4 regions of the Paeniglutamicibacter sp. ORCA_105 genome follow, and region 1 is predicted to be linked to each of the others. Evidence: riboswitches for the same ligand, from Rfam matches in the RefSeq annotation. Region 1 holds a riboswitch; each other region holds the start of a gene.
What was found. A riboswitch is a leader RNA that binds a small molecule or an ion and turns the genes downstream of it on or off. The one in region 1 is predicted to bind S-adenosylmethionine.
Positions count from the first base shown of each region.

Region 2: linked by a shared signal. The riboswitch ahead of ACIPUB_RS09425 (bifunctional o-acetylhomoserine/o-acetylserine sulfhydrylase) and the one ahead of acs (acetate--CoA ligase) in region 1 are both predicted to bind S-adenosylmethionine.
Region 3: linked by a shared signal. The riboswitch ahead of ACIPUB_RS10615 (hypothetical protein) and the one ahead of acs (acetate--CoA ligase) in region 1 are both predicted to bind S-adenosylmethionine.
Region 4: linked by a shared signal. The riboswitch ahead of ACIPUB_RS03055 (flavin reductase family protein) and the one ahead of acs (acetate--CoA ligase) in region 1 are both predicted to bind S-adenosylmethionine.

Region 1 covers NZ_JBIXLM010000005.1:152,662-157,226, forward strand. Annotated here, with positions in the region: gene ACIPUB_RS04200 (acyl-CoA dehydrogenase family protein) at 1-1,062, opposite strand, end outside; SAM riboswitch class I at 1,069-1,166, opposite strand; SAM riboswitch class I at 1,585-1,675, shown strand; gene acs (acetate--CoA ligase) at 1,681-3,657, shown strand; gene ACIPUB_RS04210 (hypothetical protein) at 3,662-4,309, opposite strand; gene ACIPUB_RS04215 (LysR family transcriptional regulator) at 4,465-4,565, opposite strand, start outside.
Region 2 covers NZ_JBIXLM010000015.1:34,782-39,346, forward strand. Annotated here, with positions in the region: gene ACIPUB_RS09420 (homoserine O-acetyltransferase) at 1-559, opposite strand, end outside; gene ACIPUB_RS09425 (bifunctional o-acetylhomoserine/o-acetylserine sulfhydrylase) at 562-1,905, opposite strand; SAM riboswitch class IV at 1,979-2,094, opposite strand; gene ACIPUB_RS09430 (VOC family protein) at 2,260-2,904, shown strand; gene ACIPUB_RS09435 (CPBP family intramembrane glutamic endopeptidase) at 3,113-3,871, opposite strand; gene ACIPUB_RS09440 (phosphotransferase family protein) at 3,990-4,565, shown strand, end outside.
Region 3 covers NZ_JBIXLM010000018.1:17,026-21,590, reverse strand. Annotated here, with positions in the region: gene ACIPUB_RS10625 (DUF222 domain-containing protein) at 1-147, opposite strand, end outside; gene ACIPUB_RS10620 (VIT1/CCC1 transporter family protein) at 341-1,444, opposite strand; gene ACIPUB_RS10615 (hypothetical protein) at 1,685-1,957, opposite strand; SAM riboswitch class IV at 1,976-2,086, opposite strand; gene ACIPUB_RS10610 (DinB family protein) at 2,098-2,676, opposite strand; gene ACIPUB_RS10605 (sodium:solute symporter) at 2,807-4,333, opposite strand; gene ACIPUB_RS10600 (cupin domain-containing protein) at 4,495-4,565, shown strand, end outside.
Region 4 covers NZ_JBIXLM010000004.1:57,914-62,478, forward strand. Annotated here, with positions in the region: gene rpsF (30S ribosomal protein S6) at 1-291, shown strand, start outside; gene ACIPUB_RS03035 (single-stranded DNA-binding protein) at 336-929, shown strand; gene rpsR (30S ribosomal protein S18) at 992-1,231, shown strand; gene rplI (50S ribosomal protein L9) at 1,247-1,702, shown strand; gene ACIPUB_RS03050 (dihydrofolate reductase family protein) at 1,917-2,543, shown strand; SAM riboswitch class IV at 2,787-2,899, shown strand; gene ACIPUB_RS03055 (flavin reductase family protein) at 2,967-3,476, shown strand; gene ACIPUB_RS03060 (DUF1801 domain-containing protein) at 3,571-3,996, opposite strand; gene dnaB (replicative DNA helicase) at 4,512-4,565, shown strand, end outside.

The DNA of each region.
Region 1 (4,565 bases):
AAACCGCTCTGCCGGGCTCAGCGAGGCATCGGCAAGCGCGATCTCGATCTCCGCCACGGCGGCCAGGACGATGGAGTCGACGGCGAACGCGGTGCCCGAGATCTCGCCGACCAATTGGAGCACCTGGGGTTCCTCGCGCACCGGAACGCCCGTTCCGGTGCTGAAGCTTCGCGTGCGGGCCTGGACCGACGAGCGCACGTCATTGAGAACCGCGCGCGTGATTCCGGCTTGGACCCCCAGGAGCACCAGCTGGAAGATGGCGGATTCCGGGTCGTTGACCTGCTGCTCGTCGGGCAGGATCGTGTCCACCGGGACGTTCTCGAACGTGGTCGAGCCGGTGCCGGTGAGCTGCTGCCCAAATCCGTCCCAGTCGTCAAAGATCTTGACCCCGGAATGCTGCGTGGAGACCACCGCTATTTGGCGGCCGGCGCGGGCCGGATGCGCCACGGCGACCGCGACCCAATCGGCGTAGATCGTGCCGGTGCAATAGTATTTCTCGCCATTGAGGATCCAGCGTTCGCCCTGCTTGGCAATGGTCGTGTTGAGCGTGCCCAACCTGTTCCCGCCGCGCTCGGTGTAGGCGTTGCCGACGATCTGGCCGGCAACAATGCGCTCGATCCAGCGGTGCCGCAAGGCATCGTCCTCAAGCAACAGCACGGATTCGACGAAGCCGATGTGTGAGCGCCACAGGTGCGCCACCTGGGAATCCGCCTCGGCGAGTTCGATCAAGAGGCGGAACAAGTCGGACACGCTTGCCCCATAGCCACCTGCTGCCACCGGGATGCGCAGGGCCCCGAATCGCACCCGGTTCAGCCAACCGACAGGTTCAAAGGGGAGGGTCCGGTTGGCATCGCGCTCGCTGGCCCCGGCTGCGATCTTGGCGAAGACCGGGCGGAAGATCGCGGCCAACTCGTCATAGTGACTGTTCAGTGGAACGCCCGGCGTGAGTTTGAGCAGGTGTCGGGCGGGGGTGTCGCCGGTGAAGGCGTCGAGGTTGACGGCACCAAAGATGTTCGGGTCCGCCTCGACGGCGTGCGCTTGTGCAAATGAATCGATAGCCATGAATTCTCTCCATCGGTCCTGGCGTGAGCACCTACCGCCCAATTAAGGGGAAGGGGTTGCTGCGGCGTCATGGAGCCAGATCTCTCGGCCGCTCTGGATGGTTGTTGGACACATTTCTACACGCCCCGGCGAAGCAGTGACAACCCGGTTCGTCACAATTGAAGCCCACATCACCGGCCGGACGGTCATCCACGACGGCGCCAAGGCCTCGGGAAACCTCGGAGGCCTGTCATTCTTCGGACCATTCATTCGATACCCCGCCGCGGTGCCGCGGGCCCTCCGGCAACCCGCGCCGGCCATGCAAACATTGGGGCGTTAGCGGGACAATGTGGCGCCATCCGGAAATTCCCATGGAATCGTGCGACCCTGAGTAGTCGGTTCCCCACCCTCATGGATTCGAACATTCTCATGATTATCGAAGATTGTTCGAGCGGCAATCCGGGAAAAGCTATCCGTCGAACGTTCCGTCACATTACGGCTGGTTTGCTCCCGTGACACGCCATCGAGTTTGATGAATGAAACTACCCATCCCGAGCGGCCGAGAGATCTGGCTCCATGACGCCGCAGCAACCACCTCCCGCGGGTGAAGTGCTAACGCCAGAACCGATGGAGAACAAAATGCCTGAAACCCTTTTGCCCGAGCTCCCTGCCGTTGCCGAGGAATCCTCGTGGAGCGAAGCCGAACGCCTGACCTTCTGGGACGCCGCGGCGCGGCGCCTGAGCTGGTCCGAGCAATGGCACACCGTCCACAGCAGCACGGGTGTCGACCAGGCTGCCCGGCGTGGCCCCGAGTTGCACTGGTTCGAGGGCGGCAAGCTCAACGCCGCGTACAACTGCGTGGACCGCCATGTGGAAGCCGGTCGCGGCGACAAGGTGGCCCTGCACTTCGAGGGCGAGCCAGGCGACACCACCACCGTCACCTACAAGGACCTGCAGGACCGTGTTTCCCAGGCCGCCAATGCGCTGGTCGCCCTGGGCATCACCAAGGGCGACCGCGTCGTCATCTACCTGCCGGTGTTGGTGGAAACCATCGTCATCACCCTGGCCTGCGCGCGCATCGGCGCGGTGCACTCGCTGGTCTTCGGCGGCTTCTCCGCCGAAGCCCTGAAGTTCCGCGTCGAGGACACCGCCGCCAAGCTCCTGGTCACCACGGACGGCCAGTTCCGCCGCGGCACATCGGTCCCGGTCAAGGCGCACGCCGACGAGGCCGTCTCCGGCGAAAACTCGATCGAGCACGTCCTGGTCATCAACCGCATCGGGCACACCGACATCAATTGGGTGCAGGGCAGGGACGTGTGGTGGCACGAGACGGTCGACACCGCGAGCACCGAACACACCCCCGAGGCCTTCGACGCCGAAACGCCCTTGTTCATCATGTACACCTCCGGCACCACCGGCCAGCCCAAGGGCCTGGTCCACACCACCGGCGGCTACCTGACCCAGGCCTCGTGGAGCCACGAGTTCCTCTTCTCGAACCCGGATCCGGCCAAGCGCGACGGAGACGTCCACTGGTGCACCGCCGACCTGGCCTGGGTCACCGCGCACACCTATGAGATCTACGGGCCGCTGTCCAACGGCGTCACCCAGGTGATCTACGAGGGCGTGCCCAATGCCCCGCACCCGGGCCGCCACTTCGAAATCATCGCCCGCTACGGCGTGACCAGCTACTACACCGCGCCCACGTTGGTGCGCTCGCTGATGGGCTGGTTCCCCGAGGGAATCCCCGAGGACTACGACCTGTCCTCGATCCGGTTGGCAGGAACCGTCGGCGAAGCCGTGAACCCGGAGGCGTGGCGCTGGCTGCGCAGCCAGGTCGGACGCGACACCGCCGCCGGCATCCCCATGGTCGACACCTGGTGGCAGTCCGAGACCGGTGCCACGATCCTGTCCCCGCGCCAGGACGACACCGCGTTCAAGCCCGGCTGCGGCACCCGCGCGCTGCCCGGCGTAGCCGTGGACATCGTCGACGATGCGGCGCAAACGGTGGAGAAGAACCTGCAGGGCTACATCGTGCTGACCAAGACCGGGCCATCCATGGCCCGCACCGTCTGGGGCAACCCCGAGCGCTACTACACCTCCTACTGGGAGAAGTACGCGCAGCAGGGCTGGTTCCTGGCCGGTGACGGGGCGCGCTTCGATGATGACGGGGACATCTGGATCCTGGGCCGCACGGACGATGTCATCAACATTTCCGGACACCGGCTCTCCACCATCGAAATCGAATCGGCGCTTGTCACGCACCCGGCAGTCGTCGAGGCCGGGGTTTGCCCCACCAGCGATGCCAAGACCGGCCACGCGGCCACCGCGTTCGTGGTGCCGTTCGACAAGTCGGTGGTGGGAACGGACCTGGCCGGCGAAGCGCTGGCAAAGCAACAGGCCCTCATTGCGGAGCTTCGCAACCACGTGGCAACCCAGATCGGTCCCATCGCCAAGCCGCGCGAGATCGTCTTCGTTCCCGATGTGCCCAAGACCCGCTCGGGCAAGATCATGCGCAGGCTGCTGACCCAGCTCTTTGAGCGCAGCGCCCTGGGCGACACCACCAGCCTGCAGAACGAGCCGTGCATCGCACAGATCAAGGAGATCTGCGACGCCTAACCGGCTACCGCGAAATCTTCACATAGGCCATCGCCCCGTGACGGGCCAGCGTGACGGATCCCAGACCGCTGGCCCTGACTTCGTCGAAGAGCTCGGTCCCGGATCTGATCCTGGCAATGTCTCCGTGCGCCTTCAGCAGCGCAAGATAGGCGTTGGACCGGGCCGGGCCCCTGACCAATGAGGCCAGGAACAACTTCCCGTGATCTTCGAGTTGCCTGCCCAGCGCCCGGACGGTGGCGGTGACATCCGGGACCAGGTGCAGCAGCCCCAGACCGAGAATTGTTTCGTACCGCAGGTCCCCCGGGGGCGCAAGCATGTCCCGGCATTCCAGGGTGATTCGCTCGGGCACTGAGCCGCCGGCGGCCGTGGCGATGGATTCACCGGCCAGCTTCAACATCGGTCCGCTCATGTCCACCAACGTCGTCGTCCGGGCACTTGCCACGTGCAGCGTCGCCGTGGCCTGCGCCGTGCCGACCGCAACCTCCATCAGCGGACCTTTCCCGGAGGCAATGGCCTGGGCCGCGAAGATTGAATATTGCCGGGGGTCGGTGCCCCAGAACACCTTGTTGTACACCTTTGAGCCGATCATGGCGTCGTAGGCCTTCGCACACCGGGCATAGTATTCGGGATCCCCAAAAAACGATTCGCTCATGCACACATGGTGCGCCGGGGCGGGCAGTGTTTTCTAGGCGTGGACCACGCCGATCTTCAGGCGGTCCCGTCCACACGCATTCGCCACATGGTATTTGCCCTCCGGCACCTCACGACGTCGTGCCCCCCGGGCGCGGACGCCGCGATCGCGCGGCTTCATCCTTCCCCATCCAGCCGTTCGGTGAGGATTCGCTTCGCCCTGCCCTGCAGGATGCCGAGGGATTCCTTGATCAGCGGTGAGCCGAGGCTGCCTTTGC
Region 2 (4,565 bases), on a different contig from region 1:
CAGCCGCCACCACCACGCAGTTCCTGACGCGTTCGGGGAATTCGACGGCCCATTCCAGGGCACGGGCACCGCCCATGGATCCACCCAGCACCGTGTGCCACGCAGTGATCCCCAGCTCGTCGGCCAGGCGTGCCTCCAGCCGCACCGAATCCTTGATGGTCGTGAACGGGAACCGTGATCCCCAGGGGACCCCGTCCGGGTCAAGGCTGGCCGGGCCGGTGCTGCCGGAGCAACCGCCGACCATGTTGGCTGCAACCACGAAGTATTTATCGGTGTCCACCGTTTTGCCCGGTCCCACAAAGCCGTCCCACCAGCCGGGTTCCGTCGAGGCGCCACGGGCGACATGGCTATCCCCTGTCAGTGCATGGGCGATGAGGACGGCGTTGGAGGCATCGGCATTCAGCGTGCCCCAGGTCTCGTATCCCAGTACGATTTCCGGCAGCGTCGCACCGGTCTCAAACGTATAGGCACCGGTGTGCAGGTGCTGCAGGATGCCGTCGGGGGCGTAGTCCAACGCCGCTGCCGTTTCTGCGTCATAAAGGACCACGTTTGTCTCCACACTCACCGGGTACCCTGAAATTCAACATCGGCCGACGCGGCCACTGATTCGAAGCCAACCTTCAGGTCGGCGATGATGTCGGCAATATTCTCAATGCCGACGCTCAAGCGGACAAGTCCCGGGGACACGCCTGCGGCAACCTGCTCCTCCTCGGTGAGCTGCGCGTGGGTCGTCGACGCCGGGTGGATAACCAGCGAACGCACGTCGCCGAGGTTGGCGACATGGGAGTGAAGCGTCAGCGCGTCGACGAAGCCCTGGCCCGCCTCGCTCCCGCCGGAAATCTCGAACGAAACAATGGCGCCAATGCCCTTGGGGCCATACTTGCGCCCGCGCTCGAACCACGCGCTGGATTCGATCCCCGCGTAGTGGACGCGCTGCACCTGTGGTTGTGCCTCCAGCCATTGTGCAACTTCCACGGCGTTGGAGACGTGGCGCTCCATGCGCAGCGACAGCGTTTCCAGCCCCTGGGCAATCAGGAATGCATTGAACGGGGAAACTGCCGACCCGAGGTCGCGCAGCAGTTGCACGCGTGCCTTGAGGACGTAGGCAAGGTTGGCACCTAGTGCACCGTTGACGCCGAGGTCCCGGGCGAAGACCATGCCGTTGTACGACTCGTCGGGGGTGTTGAAGCCGGGGTACTTCTGCGGGTCGGCGGCAAAGTCGAAATTGCCCGAGTCAACGATGACACCGGCGATTGCCGTTCCGTGTCCACCCAGGTACTTGGTGGCGGAGTGGACCACGATGTCGGCTCCCCACTCGATCGGGCGAATCAGGAACGGCGTGGCCAAGGTGTTGTCAACGATCAACGGCACACCTGCCTCATGCGCAATGGCGGAAACCGCTTCGATGTCCAGCACGTCCTGGCGCGGGTTGGAAACCACTTCGCCGAAGAACGCCTTGGTGTTGGGCTGGACGGCTGATCGCCAGCCTTCCAGGTCATCCGGGTCCGAAACAAAGGTGACTTCGATGCCCAGCTTGCGCAGCGAGTGCTTGAACAGGTTTTGGGTTCCGCCGTAGAGGCTCGGGCTGGCCACGATGTGGTCGCCGGCCTCGGCAAGGTTCAGGATCGAATACGTGGTGGCAGCTTGTCCCGAGGCCAACAGCAGTGCGCCAACTCCTCCTTCGAGGCTGGCGATGCGCTGCTCGACGGCGTCCTGCGTGGGATTGCCGATACGCGTGTAGATCGGTTCGAGCTCGGCCAGCGCAAAACGTGCAGCGGCACTTTCGGCGCTCGGGAACACGAATGACGACGTCTGGTAGATGGGCAGTGCTCGGGCACCGGTTGCGGAGTCGGGCTCCTGCCCCACGTGGATCTGGCGGGTTTCAAAGGACCAGTTGTTAGACATCTCTTCCCCTTCAAGGATTCTAGGGGTATGCCCGAAGCCGACTCCGGCGGTGGCCGTGTCCTGGCTGGGGGCATTCCCGCGCTTGTCCCACGTCATTTTGACGTGGGGCCTGGTCTTCACCCGGGGCACCCCACCGCGGCGGAGGGTTGCCGTTCAGCAAGCCGGGGCTTTCTGCTGAAACTCATGACCTTGTCAATAAGTCTGGCCCAGGGCTTCACATGTTCGCAACCACATCTCAAATTGTGACAAGTTGACGGCAATCGCACTAGCCGCAGACGTTTAAAACAACCAACTGAAACGCAAGTTAGGTGAACCTAAGTCGAGAGCCAGATCACAAAGTGCCATGATGGGCACATGATGAGGTTGGACCATGTAACTTACGCTTGTGGACCCGACGGTCTCGCGGCAACTGCCGCTCGGATCGGCGCGGTTCTTGGACTCGAATCAGTAAAGGGCGGTGTGCACCCACGTTTTGGTACGCGCAATGTCATCTTCCCGCTGAAGAACAACCAGTACCTGGAAGTTGTCGAAGTACTCAACCACCCGTCGTCTGACAAGGCGCCGTTTGGCCAGGCCGTTCGCGCCCGCTCCGAACTCGGGGGTGGCTGGATGGGGTGGTGCGTCGCTGTTGACGACTTGGCTCCAGCCGAGGCACGCCTGGGCCGCGGCTCGGTACCGGGAAACCGGAAATTCCCCGATGGACGGGAACTGACCTGGCGCCAGATCGGCATCAACGGCCTGATTGCGGACCCGCAGGTTCCCTACATGCTTCGCTGGGATGAGGGCACCGAGGATCTGCACCCCTCGAAGGCCCTGGATCCTGTGGGGAAAATTTCCTCAATCTGCATCGCCGGCTCCAGCGAACGTGTCGCCGACTGGCTCGGACAACCCGAGCAGTTGCCCGTTGGCGACGTTGTTGTCGATTGGCAGGCGCCGAACGGGACGCCGGGAATCCTTTCGGTGACCTTTGAGACTCCCACGGGTCCCATCACGCTGTAACAAAGCAGTCATGGGAAGCACTAGCAATGCGGGGGTGTCCGGAGGTGATCCGGACACCCCCGCACTGCTTAATTCCTGGTCTGCTCCGCCGACGGTTTCGGCGCCACACCAAGCGGGGCGCGAGGGATGCCGGTGGGCCTGATTTCCTCGAGCCTATCGATCCGGCCGGAAACCAAAAGTCATCGGCGAAAAGTGATCAAACCGTGCTTTAGGAACCCAACCCGATTGCTGTACCCACCAGCGCATAACCGACGAATCCCGCAACGTCCAGGAACGCGTGGGCGATGACCAGCGGCATGACCCTGCCCTTCCTGGAATACACGTAGCCGAAAACCACACCCATGGCGATGTTCCCGATGAAGGGGCCAATGCCTTGGTACAGGTGGTAGCTGCCCCGAAGCACGGCACTGGCGCAAATGATTTGCCATTTGCCCCAGCCCAGTCGCCCGAGGCGCTCAAAGAGGTACCCGACGACGATGACTTCTTCCAGGATGCCGTGGCGGATCGCGGAGAAGACCAGAATCGGGACCGTCCACCAATAATCGTCCAGGGCTGCCGGCACGATGATCGTGGTCAAGCCGAGCGCACGTCCCAACGCATAGACGCCCAGGGTTCCGATGCCCATGGCCAGGAACAGTCCGATTCCCCAGCCCAGGTCGCGTACCGGCCGCGTCAGGTCAAAGCCCAGCCTGCCAAACGGGTTGCCTCCGGGAATCCTCCAGAGCAGGTAGAACACCAGCATCACCGGCACCAGGGCAAAAAAGATGTCCAGCAGCTGGTAAGTCAGGTCGAAGTACTGGCGTTGGTTCAGTGGGTTGTTCAGCGACGTCGTCTGTGAGCCCAGGGGCGCCCGAGTCATCTTGTCGATGAGGTTCACGATGGCATAGATACCCGATCGGCCCAGGGACAGACCCAGGACAATGAGCAGCTCGATCTTCAGTCCACGGCGCGTAGCGGCGTCAGTCATCGATCTCCCCAACACTTCGCCGAACCGGGTGTTTCCCGACGCTTCCAAACCCATGCGTTCGATCCTACGTGTTGATCCTGTGTACCCACACACCCGTTGACATGCCAGGATGGTTGGGGTGACCCGAGAAGCGCTGCCCCACGAATACGAACTGGCCAACGCCCTTTTCCCGGGCCCGGATTGGAAGGCAGCACGAGTCGATGAGGGCGGACAATTCCACCTCGTGCTGGTGGCCCGCGACCAGGCGGTCATGCGGATGAGTCGCACCGCCGAGGCCGCCGCGGACATGCAACGACGGGTGGACCTGGTTCAGGCGCTGTCGGGCACGTTCAGTTTCCAGTTGCCCACCGCCTTGAGCCAGGTGTGGCAGGGAAAGGATTTCTCCGCCGTCATCCAGCGCTATGTCCCGGGTGCCGCGCACCCACCACACACCGGTGATGTCGTGCGCCTGCGCTCGGTGCTCGAGGAACTAGCTGCCGTCGATGTCCGGCCGTTGGCCACCCTGCTGGCACCGCCGTTTTCCTTTCGGGGGCCATGGACCGCGCAGAAGATCGACGCTACCTTGAAGGCCTTGCCCCCGGACCTCGTCGACGCCGCGCGGCGGGTGCTGGACACCATCCCCGCCTTTGAAACGGTTCCGGCGTCGCTGGTGCATGGGGACCTCGCCGGGCACAACATGCGCTGGCACGACGGC
Region 3 (4,565 bases), on a different contig from region 1:
CCCGTCGGTGCCGGTGCGGGCCAAGTGTTCGGCAACCAGTGCGTCCATGTCCGCCCCGTCGTTCAGTAGCGCATCGTAGCCCAGGTCCCTGACGGCACCACCGGCGGTGCCGTCAGAAGGGGTACCGCTCGATGACGTCGTTGCCATACTTCAATTTTAGAACCAGTCACCGATAATTGGAATATATTTACATGAATATGAGAAAATATGTTCTAGTAACATCGTGGACGCCTACGTTCCCGGCGAGTGCCATCCCGTTCGTGCACAGCGAGGAAAGCATGCCGCCGAATCCCCGATCCCTCGAAGTGCGGCACGTGCCGGTGTCCCTGCAGTGGTGCCGCTAAGCCACGGAGCTGCCGAAGAGCAGGCCGAGGACGTAGGTGACCGCTGCGGCGCCCAGGCCGATCGCCAGCTGGCGCAGTCCGCGCTTGGCCGGGGATGCGCCGGAAAGCAAGCCGACCACGCCGCCGGTGGCCAGCAGGGCGATGCCCACCAGCACGGCGGAGAGCAGGATCGCGGGGGTGCCGCCCATGCCGAAAATGAACGGCAGGATCGGGATGACCGCCCCGGAGGCAAAGAAGCAGAAGGACGCGGAAGCCGCACCCATGGCGGAGCCGATTTCCTCGTGTTCCCGGCTATCGGCGGCAACCGTGAGCTCGGACCGGAGCGACGTGGAGGGGTTGCAATCGCAGGAGTAGATGCCCATGCGTTCGGCGGCCCGGTGCGCTGCGTCCTCGTCACTCATGCCGCGGGCCTTGTAGACCAATACCAGCTCGTTGGCATCCAGATCGAGGTCCGGCGCCGCGGCCAGCGTCACCTCCGTGGGCTTGGAAGCCGAGAGCAGCTCGCGCTGGGAACGCACCGAGACGTATTCGCCCGCGGCCATCGACAGGGCGCCGGCCAGCAGCCCGGCAATGCCGGAGAAGAGCACGAAGGACGTTGCCACGCCCGTGGCGCCGATGCCCATGACCAGGGCCAGGTTGGACACCAGGCCGTCGTTGGCGCCGAAGACCGCCGCCCGGAAGTTGCCCGAAAGCCGGTTGCGGCCGCGGGTGGCCAGACCGCGCACGACCTCCTCGTGGACGAGTTCGTCGGCGGCCATCTGGCGGCTGGCATCGGTGTCTGCGGCATAGGGGGAGTTGCCCTCGGCGCGCTGGGCCAGGGCCAGGACGAAGACCGAGCCGAAGTGCCGGGCCAGGAAGCGGAGCATGGTGCGCCGGATCGAGGGCCGGGTACGCTTGTCGGCGTTCTCGCCCAGCAGCGAACGCCAGTGTTCCTCGTGTCGGGTTTCGGCGGCTGCCAGTCCCAGCAGGACTGCGCGTTCCTCACCCTGGCGCTTGTTGGCCAGTTCGCGGTAGACCGCGCCCTCGGCGATTTCGTCGGCCAGGTACTGGCGCCAGCGCTTGATCTGGGCGTGAGTGGGGGTCGGCGCTTGTTGCGTCATGCTCTCATCCTCATGTGGGCGTTCACGGCCTCGGGAGGCCATGCGATGGGGAGGCCCAGCAGGATTTCTTTTTGGGTACGTTGAGCCTCGGGCCACCAATGTGTGGACCGAAGGTCTCGTTCGCCCGGGCCGGGCTGGATTGCCCGTGGCCCCGGGTGGATTGCCGGGTTACAACGCTGTAACCAGTATGTCGACGCACCGCTGTCCCGCCGTGCCGGCGGGTCTGGGAACTACTCCCCTTCAACCCACGAGTGTAGCCGTTGGCAGGACAAGTGAAAATTCGTTGAGACTAAAAAACAACGCTTGTCCGCCGGGCTTTCCGGCCCGGGGGATGCACACCGACAGCTCCCTCGCGAGGGCGTCGAAGCGCGGCGAGCCGACGGCATTGGCCAGGGCCGCGGCCAGTGCAGGTGCGTCGGCAACGTGGTAGCTGTGCCAGGAACCCGACAGGCGCAGCTCGACAACTGAGCGGTGGACATCGAGCAGGGGCAGAACGGGGATGGAAGGTGCCATGTGGGGGCGAAAGCCTTTCGTCAGCTCTTGCCGGGACCAAGTGGTCCGCGGCCGCTTCTTCATCCGAACCACCCATGAACCTGGGGTTGGTGCGCGGCCAGTCGGAGCTTGGCGCCGCATCTCGTGAAGCTGGAACCACTTTACCGCGATTCGGAGGCCCGCAGGATATTTGCGTGCAATTGCGTCCAGGCAGCGGGGTCGTAGGGAGGAATGTTGGTGTTGTCCCGGCGCATCCCGGTGGAACCGTCGATGAGCTCCCGCACGATGTCGGCATGGCCCGCATGGCGTGCGGTCTCCACGTTCATGTGCAGCAGCAGGCGCCCGAGCGTGGTGTCGCGTTTCTCCGGCACCCACCAGGAAACCGTGGCCGGTGCATCCAGGGGGAGGGCTGCGATGTTGTGGTTTGCTGCGGCGATGGCGCGGCGGTAAAAATCGAGGATCTCGGAGCAGGGGATATCGGCGGGCACCCACATGTCGGCGCTGACTTCCGGATCGGCCATCAGCGCGTCGTGGCGTTCATCGTCGACCGTGAACCCGAGGCATTCGACAAAGTAGCCGTACTCGACGGTGGCCAGATGCTGGATCAGGCCCAGGAGGTTGGTGCCCGTCCCGACCATGGGGCGGGTCATTTCCTGCTCGCTGAGGCCCTCGACCTTCCAGAGCATGGCTTCGCGCGTGCTGTCCAGGTACGTGGTGAGGTGGTCCTTGAGATTATCCATGCGGCCCAGCCTAGGAGTGCCGGGGCGTGGCTGGGAAGGGGGGAGTATCGGCAAAAAGGGAACCCGTCGCCGCGATTGGTGCGCGAGGACGGGCTCCCTCACCCTGGATTTTCCGGGGCGGGTTCCGCTGCTAACGGCCGGCGACCTCGTTGAGTTCCGCGCCTTCGGCTTCCGCCTGGCCGGCGACCCGGGCGTTCCAGCGGGTGATGACCGCCGCGGAGGTGGGTCGCGTGATCAGGGAGACCACGACGAAGGTCAGTGCCGAGGCGATCAATCCGAAGTAGATTGGCTCGTTGGCGTAGATGCCGTCGAAGCGCTGTTCGGCCTTGATTTCCAGGACGATCATGGTGCCCAAGGTGACGATGGTTCCGGCGGCCATGGAGGCGGCGGCCCCCAGCCCGTTCCCGCGCTTCCAGACCAGCCCGCCGATGATGGCCACCAGCAGGCCGCCCACGAGGATGTCGTAGGCAATGGTCAGTGCCGCGACCACGTCGGAGACCATGATGGCCAGCACGATCGAGACAATGCCCAGCAGCAGCACCCAGATGCGGTTGGCGCGCACATCGTGCTCCGGGTTTTCGTTGGTGTTCACCTTCACGTTCCTGCCGAACCAGCTGGCCACGAACGGGGTGACGTCGGTGCGGGCCACGGTTGCGGCGGCAATCAGCGCGCCGGAGGCGGTGGACATCATGGCTGCGACCGCGGCCGCCAGTACCAGTCCGCCGATGGCGACGGGCAGCAGCTGCGTGGCGACCTCCGCGTAGACCACGTCCTTGTTGGTGTCAGCGCCAATGATCTCCGGCAAGGCGACCTTGGCGGCCATGCCGATGATGGCGCCGGCTGCCCCGTAGAGCACGCAGTAGATGCCGGCGGTGGTTCCGCCCCAGCGGGCCACCTTCGGCGTCTTGGCGGTGAACACGCGCTGCCAGATGTCCTGGCCGATGAGCAGGCCCAGGGTGTAGACCACGAAGTAGGTGATGATCGTCTGGACGCCGATGCCGGTGAAGCTGAAGAACTCCGTCCCGACGCGTTCGCGGATCCCGGACATGCCGCCGGCGGCGTTCAGCGCGAAGGGCAGCATCAGGAAGAAGATGCCCACGGTCTTGATGACGAACTGGACCTGGTCGGCCAGGGTGATCGACCACATGCCGCCAATGGTGGAGTAGACGACCACGATGACCCCGCCGATGGCGATGGCCATCCAGCGTTCCCAGCCGAAGAGGACCACGAAGATCGTCGCATAGGCGCTGGTGGAGGTGGCGCAGAGCATCAGCGTGTAGGCGAGCATGACGATGCCCGAGGTGTTCGTCGCGGACTTGCTGCCGTAGCGCAGGGTGAGCATCTGCGAGACGGTGAAGATCTTCAGGCGCTGCAGGGTGGGGGCGAAGAGCAGCGAGAGCAGGATGACGCCGGCGCCGATGGCCACGACAAGCCACATGCCGGAGATCCCGAACTTGTAGCCCAGGCCGACGCCGCCGACGGTGGAGGCCCCGCCCAGGACCACGGCCGCCATCGTGCCGGTGTACAGGAACGGGCCGAGCCGCCTGCCGGCCACGAGGTAGTCGCTGCTGTTCTTGGTGCGCGATTTTCCCCACCAGCCGAAGATGAGCATGGCCGCCAAATAGGCGGCAACGATCGTGCCATTGATGAATTCCATGGGGGAGCCTTTGCTGGGAATGAAACCTGGGTGCAACTCTGGGATGCCTGGGGGTAAACTTTTGTTGTTCTACAGGCTAATGTGAGGTGTCGCACACGTCAATTGCACCTAAGCTGTATGAACGCAATATTTCCCTCGAGCCCACCTGGAGACCCGCGCCGATGAAAGCCCTGCCCGTTGAGCCCAGCAGTGCTGCCCTCGCCATCGGCTCGCGGATCCGGGCGGCGCGTCA
Region 4 (4,565 bases), on a different contig from region 1:
TTGATGGTGCTGATCGACCCCGAGGTCGACGAGCGAACCGTTGAACCAACCCTCGGTAAGTTCCTCGATGTTGTCCGTAACGATGGTGGAACCATCGAGAACGTTGACATCTGGGGCCGTCGCCGCCTGGCCTACGACATTCAGAAGAAGAATGAGGCCATTTACGCGGTAGTTAACTTCACCGCCACCCCCGCTACTTCCGCAGAGCTTGATCGCCAGCTGGGCCTCAATGAGACCATCATGCGCACCAAGATCACCCGCCCGGAAGAGGCAAAGGTCGTTGCAGAGTAATTCTGCTCTTCGATCTTCGTAGAACAACACTTTAGGAGGCTCCAATGGCAGGCGAGACAGTCATTACGGTTATTGGTAATTTGACCGCTGACCCGGAACTGCGTTTCACCCCGTCAGGATCGGCAGTGGCGAACTTCACCATTGCTTCGACCCCGCGAACCTTCGACCGCCAGACCAATGAATGGAAGGACGGCGACACGCTGTTCCTCCGTGCGTCGGTGTGGCGTGAGGCTGCCGAAAACGTCGCCGAGACGTTGACCAAGGGCATGCGCGTCATCGCCCAGGGCCGCCTCAAGTCGCGTTCCTACGAAACCAAGGAAGGCGAAAAGCGTAACGTCACCGAGCTTGAGGTCGATGAAATCGGCCCGTCGCTGCGTTACGCTTCCGCAAAGGTCACCCGCACCCAGCGCTCCGGCGCCGGCGGTGGTGGTGGCTTTGGTGGCCAGCAGAACGCAGGCGCAAATGCCGGCGGCTTCAGCGGTGGCAATCAAGGCGGCGGCGGTGGATTCGGTGGCGGCAACGCTGGCGGAAACTCCGGCGGCGGCTGGAATGCACCGGCGAACGATCCATGGGGTGCTCCTGCCGGAGGAAACAACGGCGGATGGGGCAACCCGGGTTCCGACGAACCACCCTTCTAAACAAAATTATTCACCATCCCGCAGAAAATTCTGCGGGCTCCACCTGATAAAGGAGCTCCACGATGGCTAAGGCTGAACTCCGTAAGCCCAAACCAAAGTCCAACCCCTTGAAGGCCGCTGACATCACTGTCATCGACTACAAGGACGTAGCATTGCTGCGCAAGTTCATTTCCGATCGCGGAAAGATCCGTGCCCGTCGCGTTACCGGTGTTTCCGTACAGGAACAGCGCAAGATCGCACAGGCCATCAAGAACGCGCGTGAAGTGGCCTTGCTGCCTTACTCCGGCGCTGGCCGCGGCTAAGGAAGGTATACCAACATGGCAAAGCTCATTCTGACCCACGAAGTTACCGGCCTCGGTGCCGCAGGCGACATCGTTGAGGTGAAGGACGGTTACGCACGTAACTACCTTCTCCCGCGCGCCTTTGGCATCACCTGGACCAAGGGCGGTGAGAAGCAGGTTGAGTCGATCAAGGCCGCCCGTGCTGCTCGCGCCGTTGCTTCCCTGGAAGACGCCAAGGCACTTGCCGCTTCGCTTTCCGCCAAGCCGGTCAAGCTGACTGTCAAGGCCGGCGCTACCGGTCGCCTCTTCGGCACCGTGAAGACCGACGACATCGCCAAGGCTGTTGCAGCCGCCGGCGTTGGCGCGATCGACAAGCGCAACATCGAGATCAACGACCACATCAAGTCGACGGGTAACTACACCGCGACTGTGCGTCTGCACACCGATGTCTCCGCAACCGTTTCACTGCAGGTTGTTGCCGCAAAGAAGTAATTCCTTGTGCACCCGCCGTCTTGTGTGACGGCAAACCACTATGGACCCCGCCCTCGGCGGGGTCCACAGTGGTTTAAGGCCTTCGGTGGTGCAGCGGGGTCTGGCGTCGCGCGTTGCCGTCGAGTAGCTTGGCCAAATGGGGCAGTGCCCTCCGGGATCGACTGCCACTTCGAATCCCGGGAACGGGCAGCCAAACGAGTGAGAAGGCGCGGTCATGAAGCTGACATTAACGGAGTTTGTGAGTCTCGACGGGGTGTCGCAAGGCCCCGGGTCTCCTGAGGAAGACACCACCGATGGATTCACCCAGGGCGGATGGTTCGTCCCGCACATGGACGAGGCCTTCATCGAACAGGCCGCGCAATGGCTCGGCGAAGCGGACGGGCTGCTGCTTGGCCGCCGCACCTATGAGGCATTCGCCAGGGACTGGCCGCAAATCACCGACCCGGACGACCCCTTCACGGAGCTCATGAACTCCCTGCCCAAGTACGTGGCCTCGCAAACGCTTCGCGAGGGAACCTGGGATCCAACAACCATCCTCTCCGGTGACGTGGCGGCCCGGGTTGCCGACCTCAAGGCGCGCCCCGGCAGGGAGCTGCAGATCCATGGGAGCGCCAGGCTTGCCGCTTCATTGCTCGGCGAGGGGTTGATTGACGAGCTGCGACTGGTGGTGGCGCCCGTGGTCCTCGGCCATGGAAGGCGACTCTTCCCGGAGGGAGGCGCACCCGCCGGACTTCGGCTCTCCAACGCCACGAGCACCCCGGGCGGGCTTGCCATCCTGGTCTACGAACGCACCGGCGATGCCTTCTATGCGACTTATACGGGAGTTTCGGACGTCTCGTAGGCGGAAGAGGTGCCGGCCACGGCGTTTGTGACGCGGACGCCAACCACAATTCCGGGCCATGTCATCGTCTTCTTCGGCCAAACAGCTGTCGTCCACGCGTTCGGGAACGAATGCGGGCGTGTCGGGCAACTTTGGCACCTACGAGGCAAATGATCGCACAATCTTCGATTCTTACGCTTCGTGACTTCGTATGTCGAAACAAACTTTGACGAGACGTAATTATCTCTTCTAACGTTAGTGAAGAATCAAGAGTGTCAACGTAAGGCCCTGGCCCGTTGGCCGGCAACCCTCTCACGGTAGTGGGGTGCTCCAGGTGATGATTCGGCCTACCGGAACCCCGGAGGCAAGTACCGCACACCTCGTTGGTTGGCGCGTGTGTTGCACGCACCGCGATGGTGGGCCGAAGCCGAAGGATTGAGCACCATGACACTCACCTCTGACCTCACCCCCGATACCCTGCGCAACGTCTTTGCCCAGCATCCATCCGGCATTGCCGCACTCTGCGCCATCGTTGACGGGCAACCGCAGGGAATCATTGCCTCGTCCTTTACGGTTGGCGTCTCCATGGATCCGCCTCTGGTGATGTTCGCTGTCCAGAACACCTCGAAGACCTGGCCGCTGGTGCGCACCAGCGGGCGAATCGGGGTTTCAGTGCTCAGCGAAAAGAACGAGGGCGTGTGCCGGCAGATCGCCTCAAAGTCGGGGGACAGGTTCGCCGGGCTACGTCTTGATTCGACCGATGAGGGTGCACTGTTCCTGCATGACGCCACCCTGTGGCTCGATTGCTCCGTCGAGCAAGAGGTTCCTGCAGGCGACCACCATGTGGTGCTGCTACGCGTGCACGGCCACCAGACGCACGACAACGCCCACTCGCCGCTGGTGTTCCACGGTTCGGCATTCCGTCGCCTGGATGCCGAACAGCTGGTCTCCTAGGGAACCTGAAATGCGAGGGCTCAGCCTCCGTGGTACCGAATCCATGATTCGACGCCACGGGGACTGAGCCCTTTGCCTTTGCCAACACGTTTTCCTAAGACGGGTGGTGCACCACGCCAGTCATGTACCGGTAGCCGTCACGGGCAAGCCGGGTGAGTACGTCCAAGTCGACGTCGGCAAGCTTGTTCACATAGAGGCACGATGCCCCGCGTCTGCACTTGCCCAATTTCTCCAATAGAGGGCCGGCGGTCGGTGCAATGGTCAGCCCGTAGAGGGCAAGGTTCGCCGACCTCGGGGAGAAACCGATGGCGCTGGCATCCCCTTCGCGCCCCGATTCGTACTTGTAGTGGTAGCTTCCGAACCCAACGATTGTTGGGCCCCACATAACCGCGGGCTCTCCGCTGACCTCTTCCATCATCCGGAGCAAGACCTCGGCATCCGCGCGCCTGGTCGGATGTGACACTGCCGATATGAATTGAGCCGGGTCAACGGCTGTCGGGGCGGTCTTGTTGGCGCTCATGCGGCCCAGTATGTCAGTCGTTGGTGATCTCCATCAATCCCCGCTATCCCCAGATCCGCGGGAAGTTCCGGCGTGTCTGTGGATAGCTTGTGGGTAACTATGAAATGGTGGCCAATCCAAGCCCGGAATCCCGGGGTTTTTGTGTGTATAACCGACTTTTCCGCGTGTGGAGGATGTGGATAAATACTTTGTATCCACAGGGGTTAATCTGCATAATGCCTAGTCAAAGTATTGTTGTGGATAGAAAATTGATGTAATCCACAATGTTCTCCCCAGACTGTGCACACAACACGCCGCAAGGTTCACAGGTTATCCACACGGCCTGTGGATAACCGTGTTGGGTTTGTGGGAAAACAGGTCTATGGTGACAGTGTTCCCCACCTATTTCCACAGGTTCGCGGTGCCCTACGGCACGTGTGAGTTTGAACCTAACGAATCGTCCGTGCTCCTTGAGACACTGAATAGGTAATGATGCGGAAAACTTGGGAACCCGCGCAGCTTGAAGGGAAAAACCCGTGTCGCTAGCCAGCACCGAAACCAGCTCCGATTCACATGGATCGGACTATGGA